3 regions of the Streptomyces solicamelliae genome follow, and region 2 is predicted to be linked to each of the others. Evidence: riboswitches for the same ligand, from Rfam matches in the RefSeq annotation. Region 2 holds a riboswitch; each other region holds the start of a gene.
What was found. Region 2 has a riboswitch for cobalamin ahead of ABZO31_RS17625 (CbtB domain-containing protein). Riboswitches for the same ligand answer to the same signal wherever they lie in the genome.
Positions count from the first base shown of each region.

Region 1 (6,811 bases), 2.3 Mb from region 2:
CCCCGCACGAGCACCCCGCCCACGGCGGGGCTGACGGCGTTCAGCAGCAGCGCGAGACGTAGATCGTCCATGCCGACGACGGCCGTGAACGGGTAGCGGGTGCTCATCGGGTGATCGCTCCTTCGCGGTGGGCGTCGAGTACGAAGTGGGTGCGGGGGGCGGAGGGTCGGATGCGGTCGGCGGGCGCGGCGGGCCGTGCGCCTGCGGCGGGCTCTTGCCCCACCCCGCCCCTCCCCGTGACCAGGGGCCCCGCCCCTGGACCCCGCCGGGGCCGAACAGGCAGGCACCACGCCGGGGCGGTGCCCGGCGCGCGCCCCGCCCCCCGGCCCGCAGCCGCCCCCCGGGCCGTCCTCACGGCGCCCCCGGCGGCACGAACGGCAGGCCCTCGGGCGGGCCCTGCTCGATCAGCCGCAGGAGTGCGTCCGTGTCCGCGTGTTCCTCGATCAGGTCGCCGAGGCGGTCCAGCTGGTCCTCCCGCAGCGCGCCGAACGACGTGTCCGGGGCCGGGACGAAGCGGCGGCCAGCGGCCGCCGCGACCTCGCGGAGGAAAGCGCGGCGGAAGCCGTCGCTCTCCAGCGAGCCGTGCCAGTGCGTGCCCCACACCGCGCCCACCCGGCAGCCGTCCAGGAACGGCTCCCCGCCCTGTACGTCCGCGACGCCGTGGTGGATCTCGTAGCCCTCGACGCGCTCGCCGAGCGCCTCGCCGACCGGGCGGGCCAGGGTCTTCTCCACCGCGAAGCGGACCTGTACGGGCAGCAGCCCGAGCCCGGCCACGCTGCCCGCCTTGGACTCGACCTCGTCCTCGATGTGCTCCGACAGGGCTTGGAAGCCGCCGCAGATGCCGAGGACCGGCCGGCCCTCCGCCGCGCGCCGCGCGAGCGCGTCCGCGAGGCCCCGCTCCCGCAGCCAGGCCAGCGCCTTCACAGTCCCGCGCGTCCCCGGTACGACGACCAGGTCCGCGTCGACGAGCTCCTCCGCGCGGTCCACGAACCGCACCACCACGCCCGGCTCGGCCGCCAGCGCGTCCACGTCCGTGAAGTTGGACATCAGCGGGACCGCGCACACCGCGACCCGCAGCACGTCCTCGCCGACCGGCGGCGCGACGACCGACTCCCGCACCGCGCCGCGCAGCGAGACCCGCAGGCCGTCCTCCTCGTCGATGCCGAGCCCGTGCGCGTACGGCAGGACGCCGAGGGTCCGCCGCCCGGTCAGGCCGTGCAGCATGTCGAGCCCCGGTTCCAGCAGCGTCACGTCGCCGCGGAACTTGTTCACCAGGTATCCGGCGATCAGCCGCTGGTCCTCCGGCGCGAGCAGCGCCGTCGTGCCGAAGAACTGGGCGAACACCCCGCCCCGGTCGATGTCCCCGACGACCACCACCGGCAGCTCCGCCGCCCGCGCGATGCCCATGTTGACGATGTCCGTGCGCCGCAGGTTGATCTCGGCGGGGCTGCCCGCGCCCTCGCAGATCACCGCGTCGTACGTGCTCCGCAGCTCATCCAGGCAGGCGAGCACCGGCTCGAACAGCTCCTTCTGCCGGCCCCCGTGGTACCCGCGGGCGCTCAGTTCGCCGACCGGCCTGCCCATCAGCACGACCTGGCTGGACCGGTCGCTCCCGGGCTTCAGCAGCACCGGGTTCATCAGCGCGGTCGGCTCGACCCGCGCCGCCTGCGCCTGCATGGCCTGCGCCCGGCCGATCTCCGCGCCCTCCCGGGTCACGAAGGAGTTCAGGGACATGTTCTGTCCCTTGAACGGCGCGACCTTGATCCCCTGCCGGACCAGCCAGCGGCAGATGCCGGCCGTGACGACGCTCTTGCCCGCGTCGGACGTGGTCCCGGCGACCAGCAGCCCCCCGCCTCTCATGCACCCCTCCGCTTCATCGCGTTCACGATCATCCGGCCGCCCACACAGACCCCCAGCGTCAGTGCCGTCACCCGGCGCGACAGCGTCACCGCCCGCTCGATGTCGGCGACCGCCACCGCCCGTCCCGCCCCGTTGAGCACCGGCCGGTGCTCGACCCGGCCGCCGTACGCGAGCGTGCCCCCGAGACGTACCCCGAGCGCCCCCGCGAACGACGCCTCCACCGGGCCCGCGTTGGGGCTCGGGTGCTTCGCCGCGTCCGCGCGCCAGGCGCGGACCGCGCCGCGCGGGTCGCCGCCGGCGGCGACGGCGAGCGCCGCGGTCAGCCGGGCGCCGGGCCAGCCGGCCAGGTCGTCGAGCCGCGCCGAGGCCCAGCCGAACCGGCGGTACCGCGGCGACTTGTGGCCGACCATCGCGTCCAGGGTGTTCACCGCGCGGAAGCCGACGAGGCCCGGCACGCCCGCCACCGCACCCCAGACCAGCGCGCCCACCACCGCGTCGGAGGTGTTCTCGGCGACCGACTCCACGACCGCGCGGGCCATCGCCGGACCGTCCAGGGACTGCGGGTCGCGGCCGCACAGATGCGGCAGCCGCTCGCGGGCGACGTCCAGGTCGCCGGCGGCGAGTGCGCCGCCGATGGCGCGGGCCTCCCGGCCCAGGGTGGTGCCGCCGACGACGGCCCAGACGGAGGCGGCGGTCAGCGCCACGGACGCGGCGCCCCGGCCTCGTACGGCCCGGGCCGCGAGCGCCCCCGCGGCGGCCGCGCCGCCCGCGCAGACGGCGGTGTGCAGCGCGCCCCAGCCGCGGTGGTCGCGCCAGAGCAGCCGCTCGACCGCTCCGGCGGCGCGGCCGAAAGCGGCGACGGGGTGGCCCCGGCGGGGGTCGCCCAGGGCGAGATCGGCCACCAGACCGGCGGTGGCGCCGTACGCGTAGACAGCTGTGGCTGTGCTGCGGCCAGGCATGGCGCATTGTCCTCACTCAGGGTCCGCGCCCTGGCTCGACGTGACCGGCGGCGAGAGTTCCTGGCTCCCGGGGGACTGTCTCGTACCCCGGTCACAGTGGCGGGACCGCGCCGGATTCGCACCGGGCTTCCTCTTCGTTGCCGCCGTAATGGCCCCGTGAGTCCACCACGCCCCGCGAACAGCCGTCAACTCACCCTTGACCTGCGACGGGTCACTGTGCGAAGCACCACAGACACGACGGCCGGGCGGGCCGCACCCGAAGGTGCGGCCCGCCCGGCCGGTGGTTCCCGGATCGTCAGGCGACGATCAGATAGATGCCGTACGCGACGGCCGCCGCGCACAGTGCGAAGCAGGCGTACGCGCCGGTGCGCGCCAGGGTGGCGGAGCCGCCCTGCGCGGCGGCCTGCTCCTGCTTGGAGAGGCCGACGACGCCGAGGGTGAAGAGGCCCACGAGGGCGACGGTCGCCACGAGGCTGACTCCGAAGACGGAGCCGAGAGCTGCCCAGTCGATCTTCATGTCGTTCGTTCCTTACACCGCGGCGGCGGAGGCCGGGGGAGCTGCCGGGTCCGTGGGGGCCGGCGTGGGGATGGTGGTCTTGAGGCCCTCGTCCGCGACGGCGGCGACGGAGCCGGCCGGCGGCGGGGTGACGGCGGCGATGGCCGTGGTGACGACGCCCGCGGGCTCGTCGTCGACGTCGTTGACGTTGGTGTGGTCGACGACCTGGCGGCGGGAGATGACCCAGATGGCCAGGCAGGAGGTGATCAGGAAGGCCGTGACGGCGGCCACGCCCCAGTCGCCCTGGCGGGCGACGTACTCGGCGCCGGCGCCGACCAGCGCCGCGGCCGGAAGGGTCAGGCCCCAGGCCACGAACATCCGGGTGGCCGTCGACCAGCGGACGACACCGCCCTTGCGGCCCAGACCCGCGCCCATGACGGCGCCGGAGCAGGAGTGCGTGGTGGAGAGGGAGAAGCCCAGGTGGGAGGAGGCCAGGATGACCGTGGCCGCGCTGGTCTGGGCGGCGAAGCCCTGCTTCGGCTCGAGGTCCGTCAGGCCCTTGCCCATCGTGCGGATGATGCGCCAGCCGCCGAGGTAGGTGCCGAGCGCGATCGCCAGACCGGCGGAGACGATGACCCAGACCGGCGGGTTGGAGCCGGGGGCGAGGACGCCGCCGGCGACCAGGGCGAGGGTGATGATGCCCATCGTCTTCTGCGCGTCGTTGGTGCCGTGCGCGAGGGAGACGAGACCGGCGGACGCGATCTGGCCGGCCCGGTAGCCCTTCTCCGTCGTCTTGCCGCCGGCGTTCCGGTCGAGCCGGTACGAGAGGCGGGTGGCGAACATCGCGGCGAGGCCGGCGACCAGCGGGGCGGCGATGGCCGGGAGGAGGACCTTCGTGAGGACGACGTCGCCGTTGACGCCGCTGACGCCGATCGAGGCGACGGTCGCGCCGATGAGGCCGCCCATCAGGGCGTGGGAGGAGCTGGACGGCAGGCCGACCAGCCAGGTCACCAGGTTCCAGAGGATGGCGCCGACGAGTGCCGCGAGGATGACTTCCGGTTGGATGCCCTCCTCGTTGACGAGTCCCTTGGAGATCGTGTTGGCGACCTCGACGGACAGGAAGGCGCCGACGAGGTTCAGCACGGCGGACATGGCCACCGCCGTCTTCGGCTTGAGTGCACCGGTCGAGATGGTGGTGGCCATCGCGTTCGCGGTGTCGTGGAAACCGTTCGTGAAATCGAACACGAGAGCTGTCACGACCACAATGGCGAGCAGCAGCGTGATGTGTTCCATTTACCCAGGCAATCGTTTGACGTCAGTGGCTGGTTGAACGTAGGCAACCTGGGTGAACGGAAGATGAACTGGGCCAGGCGGTGGGGTGTCTCCATCCGGTATCCAGTGGTTCCGCTTCGCCCTCGGGGTGCCCGTGGGTCACTCGAACGAGAGGGGTGCGACCGCCGGTCACGCCCGCAGTCGCGGGAGAGCGGGCGGCATGTGCCGGTTTTGCCGCACTCGTCCACCCTGCCGGAAACCCCGCCCGGACCCGCCCCGATGAGATTCTGGTCACTCCGCCGGCCCCGCGTCCGCTGGCACGCCGCGGCACCCGTGCCGACACTGGAACGGTGCGCCCGGCTACAGCGACGGCAGCGGCCGTCACCACCCTGATCGGTGTCGGTGCGGCCCTCTACGCGGCCGGCCGGTACGCCAGCGACGCGGCCCTCAACCTGCCGCCCGGCCGGGCCCTGCCCGGCGACCCGAGACTCACCGTGCACGCCACCGGCCCCGGCCGGATCACCCTCACCCGCAGCCTCGCCGCACTGCGGCCCGGCACGTACGGCATCGAGGGCCCCGAGACGCACGCCGTCGTCGGCCCCGTCCTCGACCACGTCCCGCACAGCCCCGACACCGTCGTACGCCGCCTCGAACGCGTCGAACTGGGGGACCTGCGGACCGGCGCCCGGGTCCGGCTCACCCCGCAGCTGCACACCGGCACCCCGCTCAGCGCCCTCGGCATCGACTACCAGGACGTCGAGATCGCCGGCGAGCTCGGCACCCTGCCCGCCTGGTACGTGCCCGGACCCCGCCGCACCTGGGTGATCACCCTGCACGGCCTCGGCACCACCCGGCAGCACCCGCTGAACCTGCTGCCCTTCCTGCACCGCCGGCAGATCCCCGTCCTGCTGCCCGCCTACCGCGGCGACCCCGGCGCCCCCGGCTCGCCCGACGGCCTCGGCCACCTCGGCGACTCCGAGTGGCGCGACGTCGACGCGGCGATCCGGCACGCGGTACGGCACGGTGCCGAGAAGGTCGTCCTGTACGGCTGGTCCACCGGCGCCACCATGGCGCTGCACGCCGCCGTCGGCTCCGGGCTGCGCGAACGGGTCGCCGGGCTCGTGCTCGACTCCCCGGTCCTCGACCAGGAGGCCACCCTGCGCGCCCTCGCCGCCGCCCGCGGCACCCCGAGCCTCCTCGTACCGCTCGCCGTCCGCGCCGCGCGCAGCCGGACCGGGCTGTACGGCGACACCCTCCAGGAGTCCGCCGACCCGCAGGCGCTGCGCGTCCCCGCGCTCCTCTTCCACGGCCCCGACGACACCCTCGCGCCCTGGGAGCCGTCCCGCGAACTCGCCGCCCTCCGCCCGGATCTGGTCACCCTTCGCTCCGTCCCGCACGCCCCGCACGCGGCCATGTGGAACGCCGATCCGAACCGCTATGAAGAGGCCCTGCGCCGCTTCCTCGTGCCCCTGCTCTAGGGCCTCTGAGGATTCCGATTGGGCTTTCGGGCCGTCAGCGGGAAGACTGCCCCCGTGACGTCTCGAAAGCCTGATGAGGAATTGGCGCGCAACTCCAGACTCCGACTCGTCCGCCCGCGGGCACTCGCCACGGCCCGCAGGGCCGTGACGACCCGGCGGACCCGGCCGGCGCCGCGGCCCCCCGAGGGCACACCGCCCCGCCAGGAACTGGCCCGCCAGGCGCGGACCGTCCTCGGCGACGCCGTCCGGATCGCCCGCTGGGCCTCCGGCGCCCGGGCCCCCGAGGTCCTCCCGGCGCGGGAACGGGCCGCCGCGGCGCTCGACCTGACGCCCGACCAGATCCGGGCCGGCTGGGACCGCGCCCGGCTCGCCGGTCTCGTCGAGCTGCACGGCGGGACCGCCCGCCCCGGCTGGCGGCTGCACGCCTGGGACCGTGACGACTCGGCCGTCCTGCGCGGCTGGGTCGCCCTCTTCGACGCCTGGTCGCTGGTGCACCCCACGCCGGAGGACGTCGCCCCCGGCGATGTCGCCGAGGTCGTGGAGGCCGTACCGCAGCTGCTCTCGCTCCTGCAGCTGTCCGCCGGCCCGGTCCTCGTCCCGGCCCTCCTGGACCTCCTCCGCCAGCGCGTGGAGGAGCTCCGCGAGGAACGCTGCGAGGTCCCGGACCCGGACGCCCCGGACACCCCGCCCGCGGATTCCGGTTTCCCGCCCGCGGACGCCCCGGACGCCCCCGCCGCCATCCGCAC
Region 1 covers NZ_CP160404.1:1,485,006-1,491,816, reverse strand. Annotated here, with positions in the region: gene ABZO31_RS06915 (putative cobaltochelatase) at 1-107, opposite strand, end outside; gene ABZO31_RS06910 (cobyric acid synthase) at 352-1,860, opposite strand; gene ABZO31_RS06905 (cobalamin biosynthesis protein) at 1,857-2,819, opposite strand; cobalamin riboswitch at 2,851-2,979, opposite strand; gene ABZO31_RS06900 (hypothetical protein) at 3,115-3,336, opposite strand; gene ABZO31_RS06895 (inorganic phosphate transporter) at 3,349-4,608, opposite strand; gene ABZO31_RS06890 (alpha/beta hydrolase) at 4,938-6,065, shown strand; gene ABZO31_RS06885 (hypothetical protein) at 6,120-6,811, shown strand, end outside.
Region 1: linked by a shared signal. The riboswitch ahead of ABZO31_RS06905 (cobalamin biosynthesis protein) and the one ahead of ABZO31_RS17625 (CbtB domain-containing protein) in region 2 are both predicted to bind cobalamin.

Region 2 (6,811 bases):
AACGCCGCCACGTCGCGGAGGACGCGGTCCGGGGCCTCCCAGTACAGGGTGTGGCCCACTCCCTCGTACACCTCGAGGCGGGAGTCGGGGATCGTGTCGAGGATGGTCTGCTGGTCCGTTCGCGTGAGGAGGGGGTCCTGGTCGCCCCAGACGACCAGGGTGGGGACGAGGATGCCGGTCAGGGTCGCTCGCAGGTCCGTCTCCAGCAGGCCGCGCAAGGTCTCCCGCCACACCCGGGGCGGTGCCTTGAGGTTCTCGTCGACCACGGTCTCCAGGAAGCCGCGCCCCACCGGGGCCGCCGTCAGCCCGCGCGCGAACTCCTCCACGAAGGCGCGGTCCACGGGGTCGCCGTCCTCCAGCGGCCGCACCCTCGTCTCCCAGACCTCCCGCACCTCCGGCTTGTCCGCCAGCTCCGCCGGTGTGCCCAGCAGGACGAGCCCCGCGACCCGGTCCGGGCGCCGGCCGGCCACGATCCGGGCCTGCACGCCGCCGCTCGAACCGCCCACGAGCACCGCGCGTTCGAGGCCCACCGCGTCCAGGAACGCGACGAGGTCGTCGGCGAAGTCCTCCGGCGCGTACCCGTCCTCCGGCTTGTCGGCGTCGCCGTGACCGCGCTGGGTGGGTGCGTACGCGTGCAGCGCGGACGGCATGCGGCGCAGCATCGGCTCGAACGTCCACCAGGAGTCGGCGTAGCCGTGCACCAGCACGACCGGCGCGCCCTCGGGGCCGCCCGCCTCCGCGTACGGGAGGGTCGGGCGCCCGTCGCCCAGGTCGGCGCTGCGCACGGCTACGGCGGCCATCGCGGCCCTCCTCACCTCTTCCTTCCACGGTAAGGAGGGGGCTGCGGGGGGACAATCGGGGCATGAGGGAGCGGCTCGCGGAGTCCGAGCGGCCCACGGAGCCCGGGCGGTCCGCGGAGGCCGAGGAGTTCGTCTGGTACGCGGCGTACGGGTCCAACGTGCACACCGCGCGCCTGCGGGCCTATCTCGCCGGGGGCGCGCCGCCGGGCGCGGAGTGCGTGTACCCGGGGTGCCGGGACGCGTCCGAGCCGGTGCGGTCGACGGCGGTGGAGCTGCCGGGCGCGGTGTACTTCGCCACCGAGTCGCCCGTCTGGCACGGCGGGCGCGCCTTCTACGACCCGGGCGCGCGGGGCGTCGCGTACGGGCGGGCCCATCTGCTGCGCGCGGGGCAGTTCAGCGACCTCGTCGCCCAGGAGATGGGCCGGCCCGCGGGGACGGACCTCGATCTGACCGGGGCCGTCGCGCGCGGGCGGCTCGCGCTGGGGCCGGGGCGGTACGAGACGCTGGTCTGCGCCGGGGCGCTCGACGGTCTCCCGGTGCTGACGTTCACCGCGCCGTGGGCCCTGGCGGACGTGCCGCCGCGGCCGCCGTCGCCCGCGTACGTGCGGCACCTGGCCGCCGGCCTGTACGAGGCGGGGGCCTGGGGCGCCGACGAGATCGCCCGCTATCTGGCGGGGCTGCCGGGCGCGGCCGGGCTCTGGACGGCGGCGGAGGTGCGGGAGCTGCTGGGCGGGGCGGCCGTCAGCGCTGCTCCAGGCGGGCCTCCAGCCCGTCCGGTACGGCGTTGAGGCACGGGTTCGCGACTGGCGCTCCCGGCTTTCTTGCACAAAGTTCGAGAGACCACTTGCACACTGTTCAAGTGTCGCGCTAACTTCTACTTGAACAAAGTGCAAGTACCCCGCCCGGGGGTCCGACGAAGGGGAAGATCATGAACGCTCTCGCCACGGTCGCCGCCGGCGCCCAGCTGCTCGTCGCCGCCGCGTTCGTCAGCATCCCCGTGCTGCGGGCCCGCGTCGGGGACCGCGCCAAGGTCGCGGCCGAGGCCGAACTGCGCCGGCAGGGCGCGCGGGACACCGTCCTGGAGGAGAACGGGATGCGCTTCGACGCCGGCGGTCACGAGACCTGGGCGCCGGTCTCGATCGCCGTCCTCGTCGCGGCCCTGGCCGCGCTCAACTTCTTCGGGAGCGACTGGGGCCCGCTGCTGACCTGGATCTTCCAGTCGCTGGTCCTGCTCGGCAACGGCGTGATCCTGTACAGCCAGCTGACCGCCGTCCAGTCCGTGCGGGCCGCGTTCGAGCGCAAGGGCGACCCGACCCTGATGCGCATCGACGTGCCGGCCCTGCTCAAGGCCGCCGAGGACGCCTTCCCCTCCTGGACCCGCGTCCTGACGCACGTCCGCCACACCGCCGTGTTCGGCGGCTCCGTGCTCGCCGTCGCCGTGACCGCGCTCGCCGCGTGACACCGCACCCCCGGACGGGGGACCCCGTACGCGCGAGACCCCGGGCCTCGACCCGGGGTCTCGCGTTTTCGCCTTCTTCGGCTCCGACGGTCAGGCGTTGGGACGCTTGCCGTGGTTCGCCTTCCTCTTCTTGCGCGCGCGCCGCTTGTTGCCTCGCTTGGACATGGGGTTCGTCTCCCTTTGTCGTGCTTGCACGGGCTCGGCCAGTCTAGGAGCGCACCATCCGACCGGCGACCCGGTCCGCGAGGTATCCGAAGGCGGCGGCGAACACCGCCCACAGCGTGGCCTGGACCGCCAGGGCCGCCAGCCGGAAGTCCCACAGGACCGCCGCCGGGAAGCCCTCCGCCACCGCGTCCTCGTTGCCGGGCAGGACCGCGCAGGCGAGCACGACCGCGACGACGAAGCCGGCGAGGGCGACGAGAGTGGCGTTCCAGTTGCCGAGGCGCGGTGCGAGGCGGCGGCCGAGCATCGTCGCGGCGACGCCGAGCAGCACGCTCAGCAGGATCATCAGGAAGAAGAGCGTGGTGCGCTTCCCGATGGTGTCCGGGTTCCCGACGGCCGGCGGGGTCGCCGGGTACTTCAGGAACGGCACCAGATAGACGGTGACGAACGCGGCCCCGGCGGTGAGCGCCGCGGTCGCGCGCGGGGTGAACCGGCCGACGCGGCCGGCCAGGAAGCAGTACGCGAGGGCGGCGATGCCGCCGAGCGCGACGCCGTAGACGAGGACGCCGGTCGCCAGGCCGGCCGTCGACTGGACGGTCCGGCTGACGAGTTCGGCCTCCTCCTCGTGGTGGCCCGGGTGGGCGGCGGCCTCCTTGGCGGCCGCCGCCTCCTCGACCGCGATCGAGGCGTCGACGGACGGCTCGCCCGCGACGTACGCGACGGCGAAGGCGAACAGTCCGGCGATCAGGCCCGCGAGCATGCCGCGGACCAGCAGATTTCTGACGGTGGAACCGTGCACGTGCTCGCCGCCCCTCAGTGGCAGGGGAAGCCGAGCAGGTGGCGGCCGTCGTGCACGAACTCGTGCACGTCGGCGCCCGCGAAGACGGAGACGGCGCCCTGCTCGGCGCCGACGAAGTAGAGGGCGATCAGCATGAGCAGACCGCCGAAGACGGCCCAGGGCAGAACGGCGCGGACCGGAATGGCAGCCGGTACGGCGACGGAAGGGGTGGAAGCGGCGGGGGCGACGGCCTCGGCCATGGTGGAACCTCCTCGGGAGCTCGCGTCCCATACGGTGGTGCGCGACGACGGTCCGCGGGTCTGACTCACCGTCCCTGGGGGCGGCTCACAGTGGCGCGACCGTGCCGGAGTTGCACCGGACTTCCGTCTCGCCGTCGTCGATTTGTCGAATTGTCGCGGTGACCGTACCGCGACGGACGGTCGCCGCCAAGGCCGTGAGGGATGTATCACGATGACGGTACGGCTGACCCTGATCGCGCCCGCGCTCAACTCCGCGCTCCGCGAGGCACGGTTCGCGGACGCGCCCCTGGACCCGGCGGGGCGCGCGGAGGCGGAGGCGGTGGCCGGGGGGTTGCGCGCCGGGGGCGCGCGGGTGCGGATCTCGCCGTCGGAGCGCTGCCGTGAGACGGCGCGGGCGCTGGGCCTGGGCGCGGCGGCCGAGCCGCGCGCGGCGCTCGCGGGCTGCGCGATGGGGCGCTGGGCGGGGCGGCGGCTGGACGCGGTGGCGGCGGAGGAGGGGCCGGCGGTGGCGGCCTGGCTGTCCGACCCGTCGGCGGCCCCGCACGGCGGCGAGTCGCTGCGGGCGGTACGGGAACGGGTCGGCGTGTGGCTGGACGGCCTGGAGCCCGGGCGGGTACTGGCGGTGGTGGAACCGGACGTCCTGCGAGCGGCGGTCGTCCACGCGCTGACGTTGGACGACACGGCCCTGTGGCGCCTGGACGCACGCCCCCTCACCGCCACCCACCTCTCGGGCCGAGCGGGCCGCTGGAACCTCCACCTGGGCGAACCCCTCGCAGGATGAGGGGAAAGCCGACGACACACGGGAGCGGGGGCCGTGGAGGGGGGTGGTGTCCGGGACGTAAAGCGTGATTTGTGGCGCACGAGAAAGAGCACGCAACACGGAGGCCCCGCACGCGCCGTAAATCATGCAGTCCCGGACGCCGCCCCCCGGAACGGCACCCGCGGCACGCACCACGGACTTACGCCGGCTCCGCCCGCACCCGGGGCACGCACCACGGACTTACGCGGACTCCGCCCGCACCCGGGGCACGCACCACGGACTTACGCCGACTCCGCCCGCACCCGGGGCATGCACCACGGACTTACGCCGGCTCCGCCCGCACCCGCGGTGCGCACCACGGACTTACGCCGGCACCTACTCCGACTCCGCCCGCACCAACGCCACCAGCTCCTCCTCCCCCACCCCCAACTCCCGCGCCTCCGCCACCACTTCCCGCACCCTCTCCACAAGACGCGCGCGGGCCGGAGCGGTCGCGCCGGGGACGATGACCGCGCCCCGGCCGCGGCGGAGTTCGATGAGGCCCTCCTCCCGCAGCCGCTGGTAGCCGCGGAGGACGGTGTGGACGTTCACGCCCAGGGAGTCCGCCAACTGGCGTGCCGCCGGCAGCCGTTCACCCGGCTCGGCGGCGCCGTCGGCGAGCGCGGCGCGCACGCAGGCGGCGATCTGGTCGCCCAGCGGTACCGCGGAGGCGGGGTCTACTCGGAACAGCACGTCATCGACCTTCCCGCCGCGCCACCAGCGTGTTCAACAACGCCGCCGCCGTCCGCGCGTCCGCCACGGTGACCGCGAACTCCCGGCCGCCCGCCCGCCGTACGACCAGCGCCTCGCCCGCACGCAGCACCACACCGGTGCGGTGCGCGCGGACCCGGTAGCCCCAGCCCCCGAAGTCCGCCACGGGGTCCACGTCCCGCACGCTCGCGCCCTCGACGTCGTCGAGCGGCACGCGGATCCGGGGCCGCCCGGCCAGCGCCGGCGCGACGGTCAGCCCGCGCCGGTCCGCCGTCACCCGCACCCGGGCGAGCGCCAGCCCCGGCACCCCGACCAGCAGCGGGATCAGGGCCACGGGCCACGGGGCCAGGACCAGGGCCACCAGGCCGGCGAGCAACGTCACCGCACTCAGCGCGGCCAGCACCCCCGAGCCGGTGTCGCGGGACCAGCCCGCCACCTCGCCCGGCCCCAGGGGCAGTTGCTCGTACGGCTCCCCGTCCTCGGCCGCGGGCCGCGCCTCCTCCGGTACGAGCCGGCTCGCCGCCCACCCCACGAGCGCCGCGAGCCCCGCGGCGCCCGCCGCCACGGCCAGGTTGACCAGCGGCGAGGTGACGACCTGCGCATCGGCCGCGTCCAGGTTGTCGCGCAGCATCAGCACCAGCAGGACGCCCAGGAAGCCGGCCGTCGCCCACGCGCCCGCCAGCACCCGCCGGCGCGCGAACACGGTCCAGGCGACGCCCGCCGCGCACAGCAGCACCGCGCCGATCGCGGCCACGCCCGTCCGCGGCGTCCAGCCGTCCGCGCGGCCGTCGACGCCGGAGAAGTGCGTGGCCACCGGGTCGGGCAGCCGCCCCCACCAGGTGGCGAGCACCGCCGCGTACGCCGCGAGCGCGAGCGCGAACGGCAGTGCGGCCAGCAGCGGGAGTCGGATCCGGCGTGTCGTGTCCGAGGTCATCGGCAACCCTCCCCTAGTTCGAGTTGTTCGCACTCTACTAGAACAATCGAAAGAGAGGTCGGCGCGGGCCGAAAATCGTCACACCGGCCCCCGCGCCCTACTCCGCCCCGCACTCGTGGTTGCCGCGGTCCACCACGACCCGGTCCAGCAGGCCGCGCAGTACGTCCTGCTCGTCCGTCGTCAGGTTGGCGAAGAGCTCCCGCTCCGCCTCGCTCACCGCCGCGTCGACCTGGTCGAGCGCCGCCGTGCCCGCGCCGGTGATCTCCACGATGTGCCGCCGCCGGTCCGCCGGGTCGCGGCGCCGCTCGCAGAGCCCGGAGCCCTCCAGGTCGTTGAGGATCGCGACGAGCTGGCTGGGGTCGACCTCCAGCGCGGTGGCCAGGTCCCGCTGGCTCATGGCCCCGGGGGCCAGCCGCATCAGGGTCATGGCGTTCCTCGGGTGCAGCCCCGCGACGGCGAGAGCCGCGCGGATGCGGGCGGCGGTGAGCTCTCCCCGGTACGAGAGGAGGAAGCCGAGGCGGTCGGGGGAGTCAGCTGCTGCCATGGCTCCCACCGTAGCAGCGGGCCCATTGTGGAGCCGGGGGAATCGTTTATAGTCGTCAACGGTTTTCGTCCCCAGACCATTGACCACGTTGGAGTATCCCCATGTTCATCGGCTATGCCTCCGTCGCCGTCCTGCTGGCGTTCGCCCTGTCCGCCTCCGCCTTCCTGACCTTCACCAGGAACCCGCAGATCGTGGGCAGCATGACCAAGCTGGACGTGCCCGAGACCTGGCTGCCCTGGCTCGCCACCGCCAAGGCCGCGGGCGCGATCGGCCTGCTCGCCGGGCTCGCGGTCCCGCTGCTCGGCGGCGCGGCGGCCGTCGGCGTCGCCCTCTACTTCGTCGGCGCGCTCTTCTTCCACCTGCG
Region 2 covers NZ_CP160404.1:3,781,676-3,788,486, forward strand. Annotated here, with positions in the region: gene ABZO31_RS17600 (alpha/beta fold hydrolase) at 1-800, opposite strand, end outside; gene ABZO31_RS17605 (histone deacetylase) at 863-1,588, shown strand; gene ABZO31_RS17610 (hypothetical protein) at 1,729-2,259, shown strand; gene ABZO31_RS17615 (50S ribosomal protein bL37) at 2,350-2,424, opposite strand; gene ABZO31_RS17620 (CbtA family protein) at 2,468-3,220, opposite strand; gene ABZO31_RS17625 (CbtB domain-containing protein) at 3,235-3,459, opposite strand; cobalamin riboswitch at 3,492-3,640, opposite strand; gene ABZO31_RS17630 (histidine phosphatase family protein) at 3,671-4,240, shown strand; gene ABZO31_RS17635 (GntR family transcriptional regulator) at 4,595-4,951, opposite strand; gene ABZO31_RS17640 (DUF1648 domain-containing protein) at 4,953-5,903, opposite strand; gene ABZO31_RS17645 (MarR family winged helix-turn-helix transcriptional regulator) at 6,001-6,447, opposite strand; gene ABZO31_RS17650 (DoxX family protein) at 6,549-6,811, shown strand, end outside.

Region 3 (6,811 bases), 3.3 Mb from region 2:
GGCGGCGGGTGGTCCGGTTCTCCTCAGGTGCTGTCATGACATCGAGACTACGGAGTGAGCACTCACTCCGTCAATGAGTGAGCACTCACTCCGGTCACCTTCCCGCCCCACGCACGTGCCCGAAAGGGGTACCCCGCAGCCACGCCCCACGTGACCATCGCCGCGGCAGCGTCGATACTGCCGAGCGTGGAGACCTCGACCGCCGCCAGCCGAGCCGTCCCATTCAGCTGACACACCATCACGTCGGATCCCAAGGAGACACTCATGCGCATGCTGATCAACGTCCCCGAGACCGTGGTCGCCGACGCGTTGCGCGGGATGGCCGCCGCGCATCCGGAGTTGGCGGTGGACGTGGAGAACCGGGTGGTGATGCGACGGGACGCTCCCGTCGAGGGGAAGGTCGCGCTCGTGTCGGGAGGCGGCTCCGGGCATGAGCCGATGCACGGGGGGTTCGTGGGGCCGGGGATGTTGGCGGCGGCGTGTCCCGGGGAGGTTTTCACGTCGCCCGTTCCCGACCAGATGGTGCGTGCGGCGGCCGCGGTGGACAGCGGGTCCGGGGTGTTGTTCGTGGTGAAGAACTACACCGGGGACGTGCTCAACTTCGAGATGGCCGCCGAGCTCGCCGAGGACGAGGGAATCCAGGTCGCCAAGGTGCTCGTGGACGACGACGTGGCCGTGACCGACAGTCTGTACACGGCCGGGCGGCGCGGGACCGGGGCCACGCTGTTCGTGGAGAAGATCGCCGGGGCGGCCGCCGAGGAGGGGCAGCCGCTGGAGCGGGTGGAGGCGATCGCCCGTCAGGTCAATGCGAGCTCACGGAGCTTCGGGGTAGCGCTGAGCGCGTGTACGACGCCCGCCAAGGGGAGTCCCACTTTTGAGCTGCCTCCCGGTGAGCTGGAGTTGGGAATCGGGATTCACGGCGAGCCGGGGCGGGAGCGGCGGGCGATGATGACCTCCCGGGAGATCGCCGACGTCGCCGTCGACGCCGTGCTCGACGATCTGCGGCCCGACGGACCCGTGCTCGCGCTCGTCAACGGGATGGGCGCCACCCCGCTCCTCGAGCTGTACGGGTTCAACGCCGAGGTCCAGCGCGTACTGGCCGAGCGCGGCGTGCCGGTCGCCCGCACCCTGGTCGGGAACTACGTGACCTCGCTCGACATGGCAGGCTGCTCCGTGACGTTGTGCCGCCTGGACGAGGAACTGCTCCGGCTCTGGGACGCGCCGGTGGAGACGCCCGCGCTGCGCTGGGGTCGTTGAGCCGCGAGAAGGGGAGTGCCTGAAGTGACTCGGTACGACGGTGAGTTCTTTCGGCGGTGGCTGGTCCTGACCGCTGCCGCCGTGGAACGGGAGGCCGGGCGGCTCACCGAGCTGGACTCGGCGATCGGCGACGCGGACCACGGCGTGAACCTGCGGCGCGGGTTCGCCGCCGTCACGGCCGTACTGGACAAGGAGGCGCCGGACACGCCGGGCGCGGTCCTGACGCTCGCGGGGCGGCAGCTGATCTCCACGGTGGGCGGGGCGTCCGGACCGCTGTACGGGACGCTGCTGCGGCGCACCGGCAAGGAGCTCGGCGTCGAGGCGACCGTCGGCCGGGAGCGGCTCGCCGCCGCGCTCGGCGCCGGGGTTGCGGCCGTCGCGCAGCTCGGCGGGGCGCAGGCCGGGGACAAGACGATGCTGGACGCGCTCCTTCCGGCCGTCGAGGGGCTGGGCGAGTCGTTCGCGGCAGCCCGCGACGCGGCCGCGCAGGGCGCCCTGGCGACCGTGCCGCTGCAGGCCCGCAAGGGCAGGGCCAGCTACCTCGGGGAGCGGAGCATCGGACACGAGGACCCGGGGGCGGCCTCCTCCGCGCTGCTGATCGCCGCCCTCGCGGAGGCGGCCGCGTGACCGCCGACGATCGGGCGTACGTCGGCCTCGTGCTCGTCTCGCACAGCGCCGCCGTCGCCTCCGCCGTCGCCGAACTCGCCCGCGGGCTCGCCGGCGGCGGCCCGACCGCGCCGCTCGCCGCGGCGGGCGGCACCCCCGACGGCGGGCTCGGCACCAGCTCCGAACTGATCGCCGACGCCGCGCGGGCCGTCGACCGGGGCGCGGGCGTGGCGCTGCTCGTCGACCTCGGCAGCGCCGTGCTGACGGTGAAGGCGCTGCTCGCGGAGGGCGACGAACTCCCCGCGGGGGCGCGGCTCGTGGACGCACCCTTCCTGGAGGGCGCGGTCGCCGCGCTCGTCACGGCGAGCGCCGGCGGCGACCTGGACGCGGTGGCCGCGGCGGCCTCGGAGGCGTACGGCTACCGCAAGGAATGACCGGGCGGAAGAGGTCTGGGAGGGGCTCGGGAGGGGCCGGGAGGAGGTCCGCAAGGGGTCCGGAGGAGGTCCGGAAGGGGCCCGTACTCCTTCCGGACCTCGTCCGCCGAAACCGGGCCATGTTGTGATGCGCCTGGTCAACGCACTAATGTCGCAGGGCCTTGGTGTACGGGAAACCGGTGCAGTACCGGTGCGGCCCTCGCCACTGTGATCGGGAGGTCCGGCTCCATCCCCTCGTGGGAGGCCACTGGACCGCCGCGGGTGACCGCTGCGGTGTGGGAAGGCGGAGTCCGGGCGGCATGACCGTCAGCCAGGAGACCGGCCAAGGTGCGTTGTCCATCCACGAGGTGCTGGAGAGGGTCTCCCAACCATGCATATAGCCGAGGGGTATCTGCCCCCCTTGCACGCGGCGGCCTGGGGCGCGGCGTCCGCCCCCTTCGTCGTCCACGGCGTCCGCGCCCTGACCCGTGAGGTCAAGGCCCACCCCGAGTCCACCCTGCTGCTCGGCGCGTCCGGCGCGTTCACTTTCGTCCTCTCCGCCCTCAAGCTGCCGTCCGTGACGGGTAGTTGCTCGCATCCGACGGGTACGGGGCTCGGCGCGATCCTGTTCCGGCCGCCGATCATGGCGGTGCTCGGCACGATCACCCTGCTCTTCCAGGCCCTGCTGCTGGCCCACGGCGGTCTCACGACCCTCGGCGCGAACGTCTTCTCGATGGCGATCGTCGGGCCCTGGGCGGGGTACGGCATCTACCGGCTGCTGCGGCGGTTCGGCCTGCCGCTGATGGTGAGCGTGTTCGCCGGCGCGTTCCTCGCCGACCTCACGACGTACTGCGTCACCAGCGTGCAGCTGGCGCTGGCCTTCCCCGACCCGAGCACCGGCTTCGTCGGCGCGCTCGCGAAGTTCGGCTCCATCTTCGCGGTGACGCAGCTGCCGCTGGCGGTCAGCGAGGGGCTGCTCACGGTGCTCGTGATGCGGCTGCTGACCCAGTCCAGCAAGGGCGAGCTGACGCGCCTGGGCGTGCTGCTCCAGGGCGGCGGCAAGGGCGGAGCGCAGGACGGTACGACGACGGGGGCGGCGGTCCGATGATGAGCCGTAACGCGAAGATCAACGCTCTGCTGCTGCTCGCGGTGGCCGCACTGGCCGTACTGCCCCTGGCGCTCGGGCTCGGCGACCACAAGGAGGAGCCGTTCACCGGCGCGGACGGCGAGGCCGAGGTGGCGATCACCGAGCTGGAACCTGACTACAAGCCCTGGTTCAGCCCGCTGTACGAGCCGCCGTCCGGCGAGATCGAGTCGGCGCTGTTCTCGCTCCAGGCCGCGCTCGGCGCGGGTGTGCTGGCGTACTACTTCGGGCTGCGCAAGGGACGGAAGCAGGGCGAGGCGCGGGCGCGGGCGGGTGTGGGTGCGGAGAGTGACTCGCCGGTCGGCCCGACGGTGCCCGCATCCGTGCCTGCGAGCACGGACACGGACGGTGCCGTACGGGACGGCGATCCGGAGGCCGCGCCGAAGACCGAGCGCGCACCGCACCCCTCCCCCGAGGCCTGACCCCCGGTGCTGCCCATCGACGTGGCGGCGCACAGCAGTCGCTGGCGCCGCCGTCATCCCTGCGAGAAGGCCGTGCTCGGCTTCGGCCTGACGCTGTGCGCGGTGTCCCTGCCCCCATGGCCGGGCGCGCCGCTCGTCGCGGCGGCGACGCTGGCCGTGCTGCTCGGGCCCGCCGGGGTGCCGGCGCGGCAGCTGTGGCGGGCCTTCCGGATCCCGCTGGGTTTCTGCGTGACCGGCGCGGTGCCGCTGCTGTTCCAGGTCGGCGGTCCCGACGGCCTCGTCACGCTCGCGCCGGACGGCCCGCGGCATGCCGCCGAGCTGCTGCTGCGTACCTCGGCGGCGTCGCTGGGGGTGCTGCTGTTCGCGTTCACCACGCCCGTCTCGGACGTGCTGCCGCGCCTGGTACGGGCCGGGGTGCCCGCGCCGGTCGTGGACGTGGCGCTCGTGATGTACCGGATCGGCTTCCTGCTGCTCGACGCGGTCGCCCGGGTCCGGCAGGCGCAGGCGGCCCGGCTCGGCCTCACCACCCGGGCGGCGACCTGGCGTTCGCTGGCCGGCCTGGGCGCGACGGCGTTCGTGCGCGCCTTCGACCGGGCGCAGCGGCTGCAGACGGGCCTGGCCGGGCGCGGTTACGACGGGACGCTGCGCGTCCTGGTCCCCGAGGCCGCGGTGTCACGGCGGTTCCTCGCGGCGACGGCGGCGCTGCTGGCCGGTCTGGTCGCCCTCACCCTCGTACTCGAAAGGTCTCTGCCGTGAGCAGCGTTCAGCCCCCGGTCGTCCAGCTCGTGCAGGCGGGGTTCGCTTACGAGGACGGGCCACCCGTCTTCGACGGGATCGACTTCGCCGTGCCGGAGGGGCGCGCGATGGCGCTGCTCGGCCGGAACGGCAGCGGCAAGACGACGCTGATGCGGCTGCTCAGCGGTGGCCTGCAGTGCCGGTCGGGCGCGCTGCGGCTGGCCGGCGAGGAGGTCGCGTACGACCGCAGGGGCCTGACCCGGCTGCGGACGACGGTGCAGCTGGTGCTGCAGGACCCGGACGACCAGCTGTTCGCGGCGTCCGTCGGGCAGGACGTGTCGTTCGGGCCGCTGAACCTGGGGCTGCCGGAGGACGAGGTACGGCTGCGGGTGCGCGAGGCGCTGGAGGCGCTGGACATCACGGCGCTGGAGGACCGGCCGACGCACCTGCTCTCGTACGGCCAGCGCAAGCGGGCGGCGATCGCAGGTGCGGTGGCGATGCGGCCGCGCGTGCTGATCCTGGACGAGCCGACGGCCGGCCTGGACCCGCACGGGCAGGAGCGGCTCCTGGAGGTGCTCGGCCGGCTGCGGGACACGGGTACGACGGTGGTGATGGCGACGCACGACGTGGACCTGGCGCTGCGCTGGGCGGACGACGCGGCGGTACTGTCGCCCACCGGGCTCCGCACGGGCCCGATCGAGGAACTGCTCGCCGACGACGCCCTCCTCGCGGCGGCCCGCCTGCGCCGCCCGTGGGGCATGGCCGTCACCCGTCTCCTGCGCGAGCAGGGCCTGCTGCCGGAGGACGTACCGGGCCCGCGGACCGCGGAGGAACTGGACGCGTGGGCGGAGACGGCACAGGGCACCCACAGGCCCACCGGCTGACGCGACCGGGCGGGCGGGCCACGGGCGCCCGCCCGAGCGGGCGGGCGAGTGGACGGACGGGCCAGGCGGCCGAGCGGCGGGGCGCCCACCAGGCGGACCACCGTCGTCCGCCGCCCCTCGGCCGCCGTGGCCGTGGCGGACGCACCGCCCGCTCCGGCCTCTCCACCACCCTCAGTCGTCCGCCGCCACCAGTACCGTCATCCGCCTCGCGCCGCGGTCGATGATCACGAACTCGTGGAACTCCCCGTGCACCGGTCCCCAGTCGTGGTACGCGTCGTCCGCGAGCTCGGTCAGGCGGTACACACAGTCGGCCTCCGCCCAGTCGTCGACGGTCGATTCCGTGCGCAGGTCCGCCGCCAGGCCGACGGGGACGGGCTCGTACTGGTCCGCCCACTCCCACAGCTGCCGCGCGGCCTCCGCCGCGCGAACCGGCTCGTACGCCTCCGGCGTGACCCGGCTCAGCCAGTACGGGCCGTGCCGCATGCCGTCCGGCGTGACTCCCCCGCCCGCATAGTCGTCGCGGAACTGCTCGTGGCCGATGAGCGCAGTGAGCAGTTCCCGGTCCGCGAGGGGCGCCGCGGGCAGCCGGAGCCGCTTGATGTCGACCCACCGGTAGGCATGCGCGTACCTGCGCTGGAAGGGGTGGTCCCGGAAGTTCAGGAAGGTGCTGTCTTCGTGGGTGAGCGCGTACTCCATGGCACCCGAGGCTACCGAGTAGTACACGTCACGCCCCGATCCTTCTGCAACTAGTTGCAGAACCGTGCCGCGGTCCCTTAGAACTGGGGTGACGACCCCGCGCGAGGAGGCCCCCATGTCCGCGACCCCGGCCCAGGCCCCGGCCACCACCCCGTACCCGCATCTGCTGAGCCCGCTCGACCTCGGGTTCACCACCCTGCCCAACCGGGTGCTCATGGGCTCGATGCACGTCGGCCTCGAGGAGACCGAGCACGGCTTCGAGCGGATGGCCGCCTTCTACGCCGAGCGCGCCCGCGGCGGCGTCGGCCTCATCGTGACCGGCGGCATCGCGCCCAACGACGCCGGCCGGCCGTGGGACGGCGGCGCCAAGCTGACCACCGACGACGAGGTCGTCGAGCACCGCCTGATCACCGACGCGGTGCACGCCGAGGGCGGCCGGATCGCGATGCAGATCCTGCACTTCGGCCGGTACGCGTACCACGAGGGCCTGGTCGCCCCCAGCGCGATCAAGGCCCCCATCAGCCCCTTCGTACCGAACGAGCTCAGTGACGCCGAGGTCGAGCAGACCGTCGAGGACTACGCCCGCTGCGCCGAGCTCGCGAAGGCCGCCGGGTACGACGGCGTCGAGGTGATGGGCTCCGAGGGCTACCTGAT
Region 3 covers NZ_CP160404.1:489,625-496,435, forward strand. Annotated here, with positions in the region: gene ABZO31_RS02390 (TetR/AcrR family transcriptional regulator) at 1-37, opposite strand, end outside; gene dhaK (dihydroxyacetone kinase subunit DhaK) at 265-1,257, shown strand; gene dhaL (dihydroxyacetone kinase subunit DhaL) at 1,282-1,884, shown strand; gene ABZO31_RS02405 (PTS-dependent dihydroxyacetone kinase phosphotransferase subunit DhaM) at 1,881-2,297, shown strand; cobalamin riboswitch at 2,415-2,639, shown strand; gene ABZO31_RS02410 (energy-coupling factor ABC transporter permease) at 2,668-3,384, shown strand; gene ABZO31_RS02415 (energy-coupling factor ABC transporter substrate-binding protein) at 3,384-3,842, shown strand; gene cbiQ (cobalt ECF transporter T component CbiQ) at 3,849-4,598, shown strand; gene ABZO31_RS02425 (ATP-binding cassette domain-containing protein) at 4,595-5,461, shown strand; gene ABZO31_RS02430 (hypothetical protein) at 5,633-6,184, opposite strand; gene ABZO31_RS02435 (FAD-dependent oxidoreductase) at 6,273-6,811, shown strand, end outside.
Region 3: linked by a shared signal. The riboswitch ahead of ABZO31_RS02410 (energy-coupling factor ABC transporter permease) and the one ahead of ABZO31_RS17625 (CbtB domain-containing protein) in region 2 are both predicted to bind cobalamin.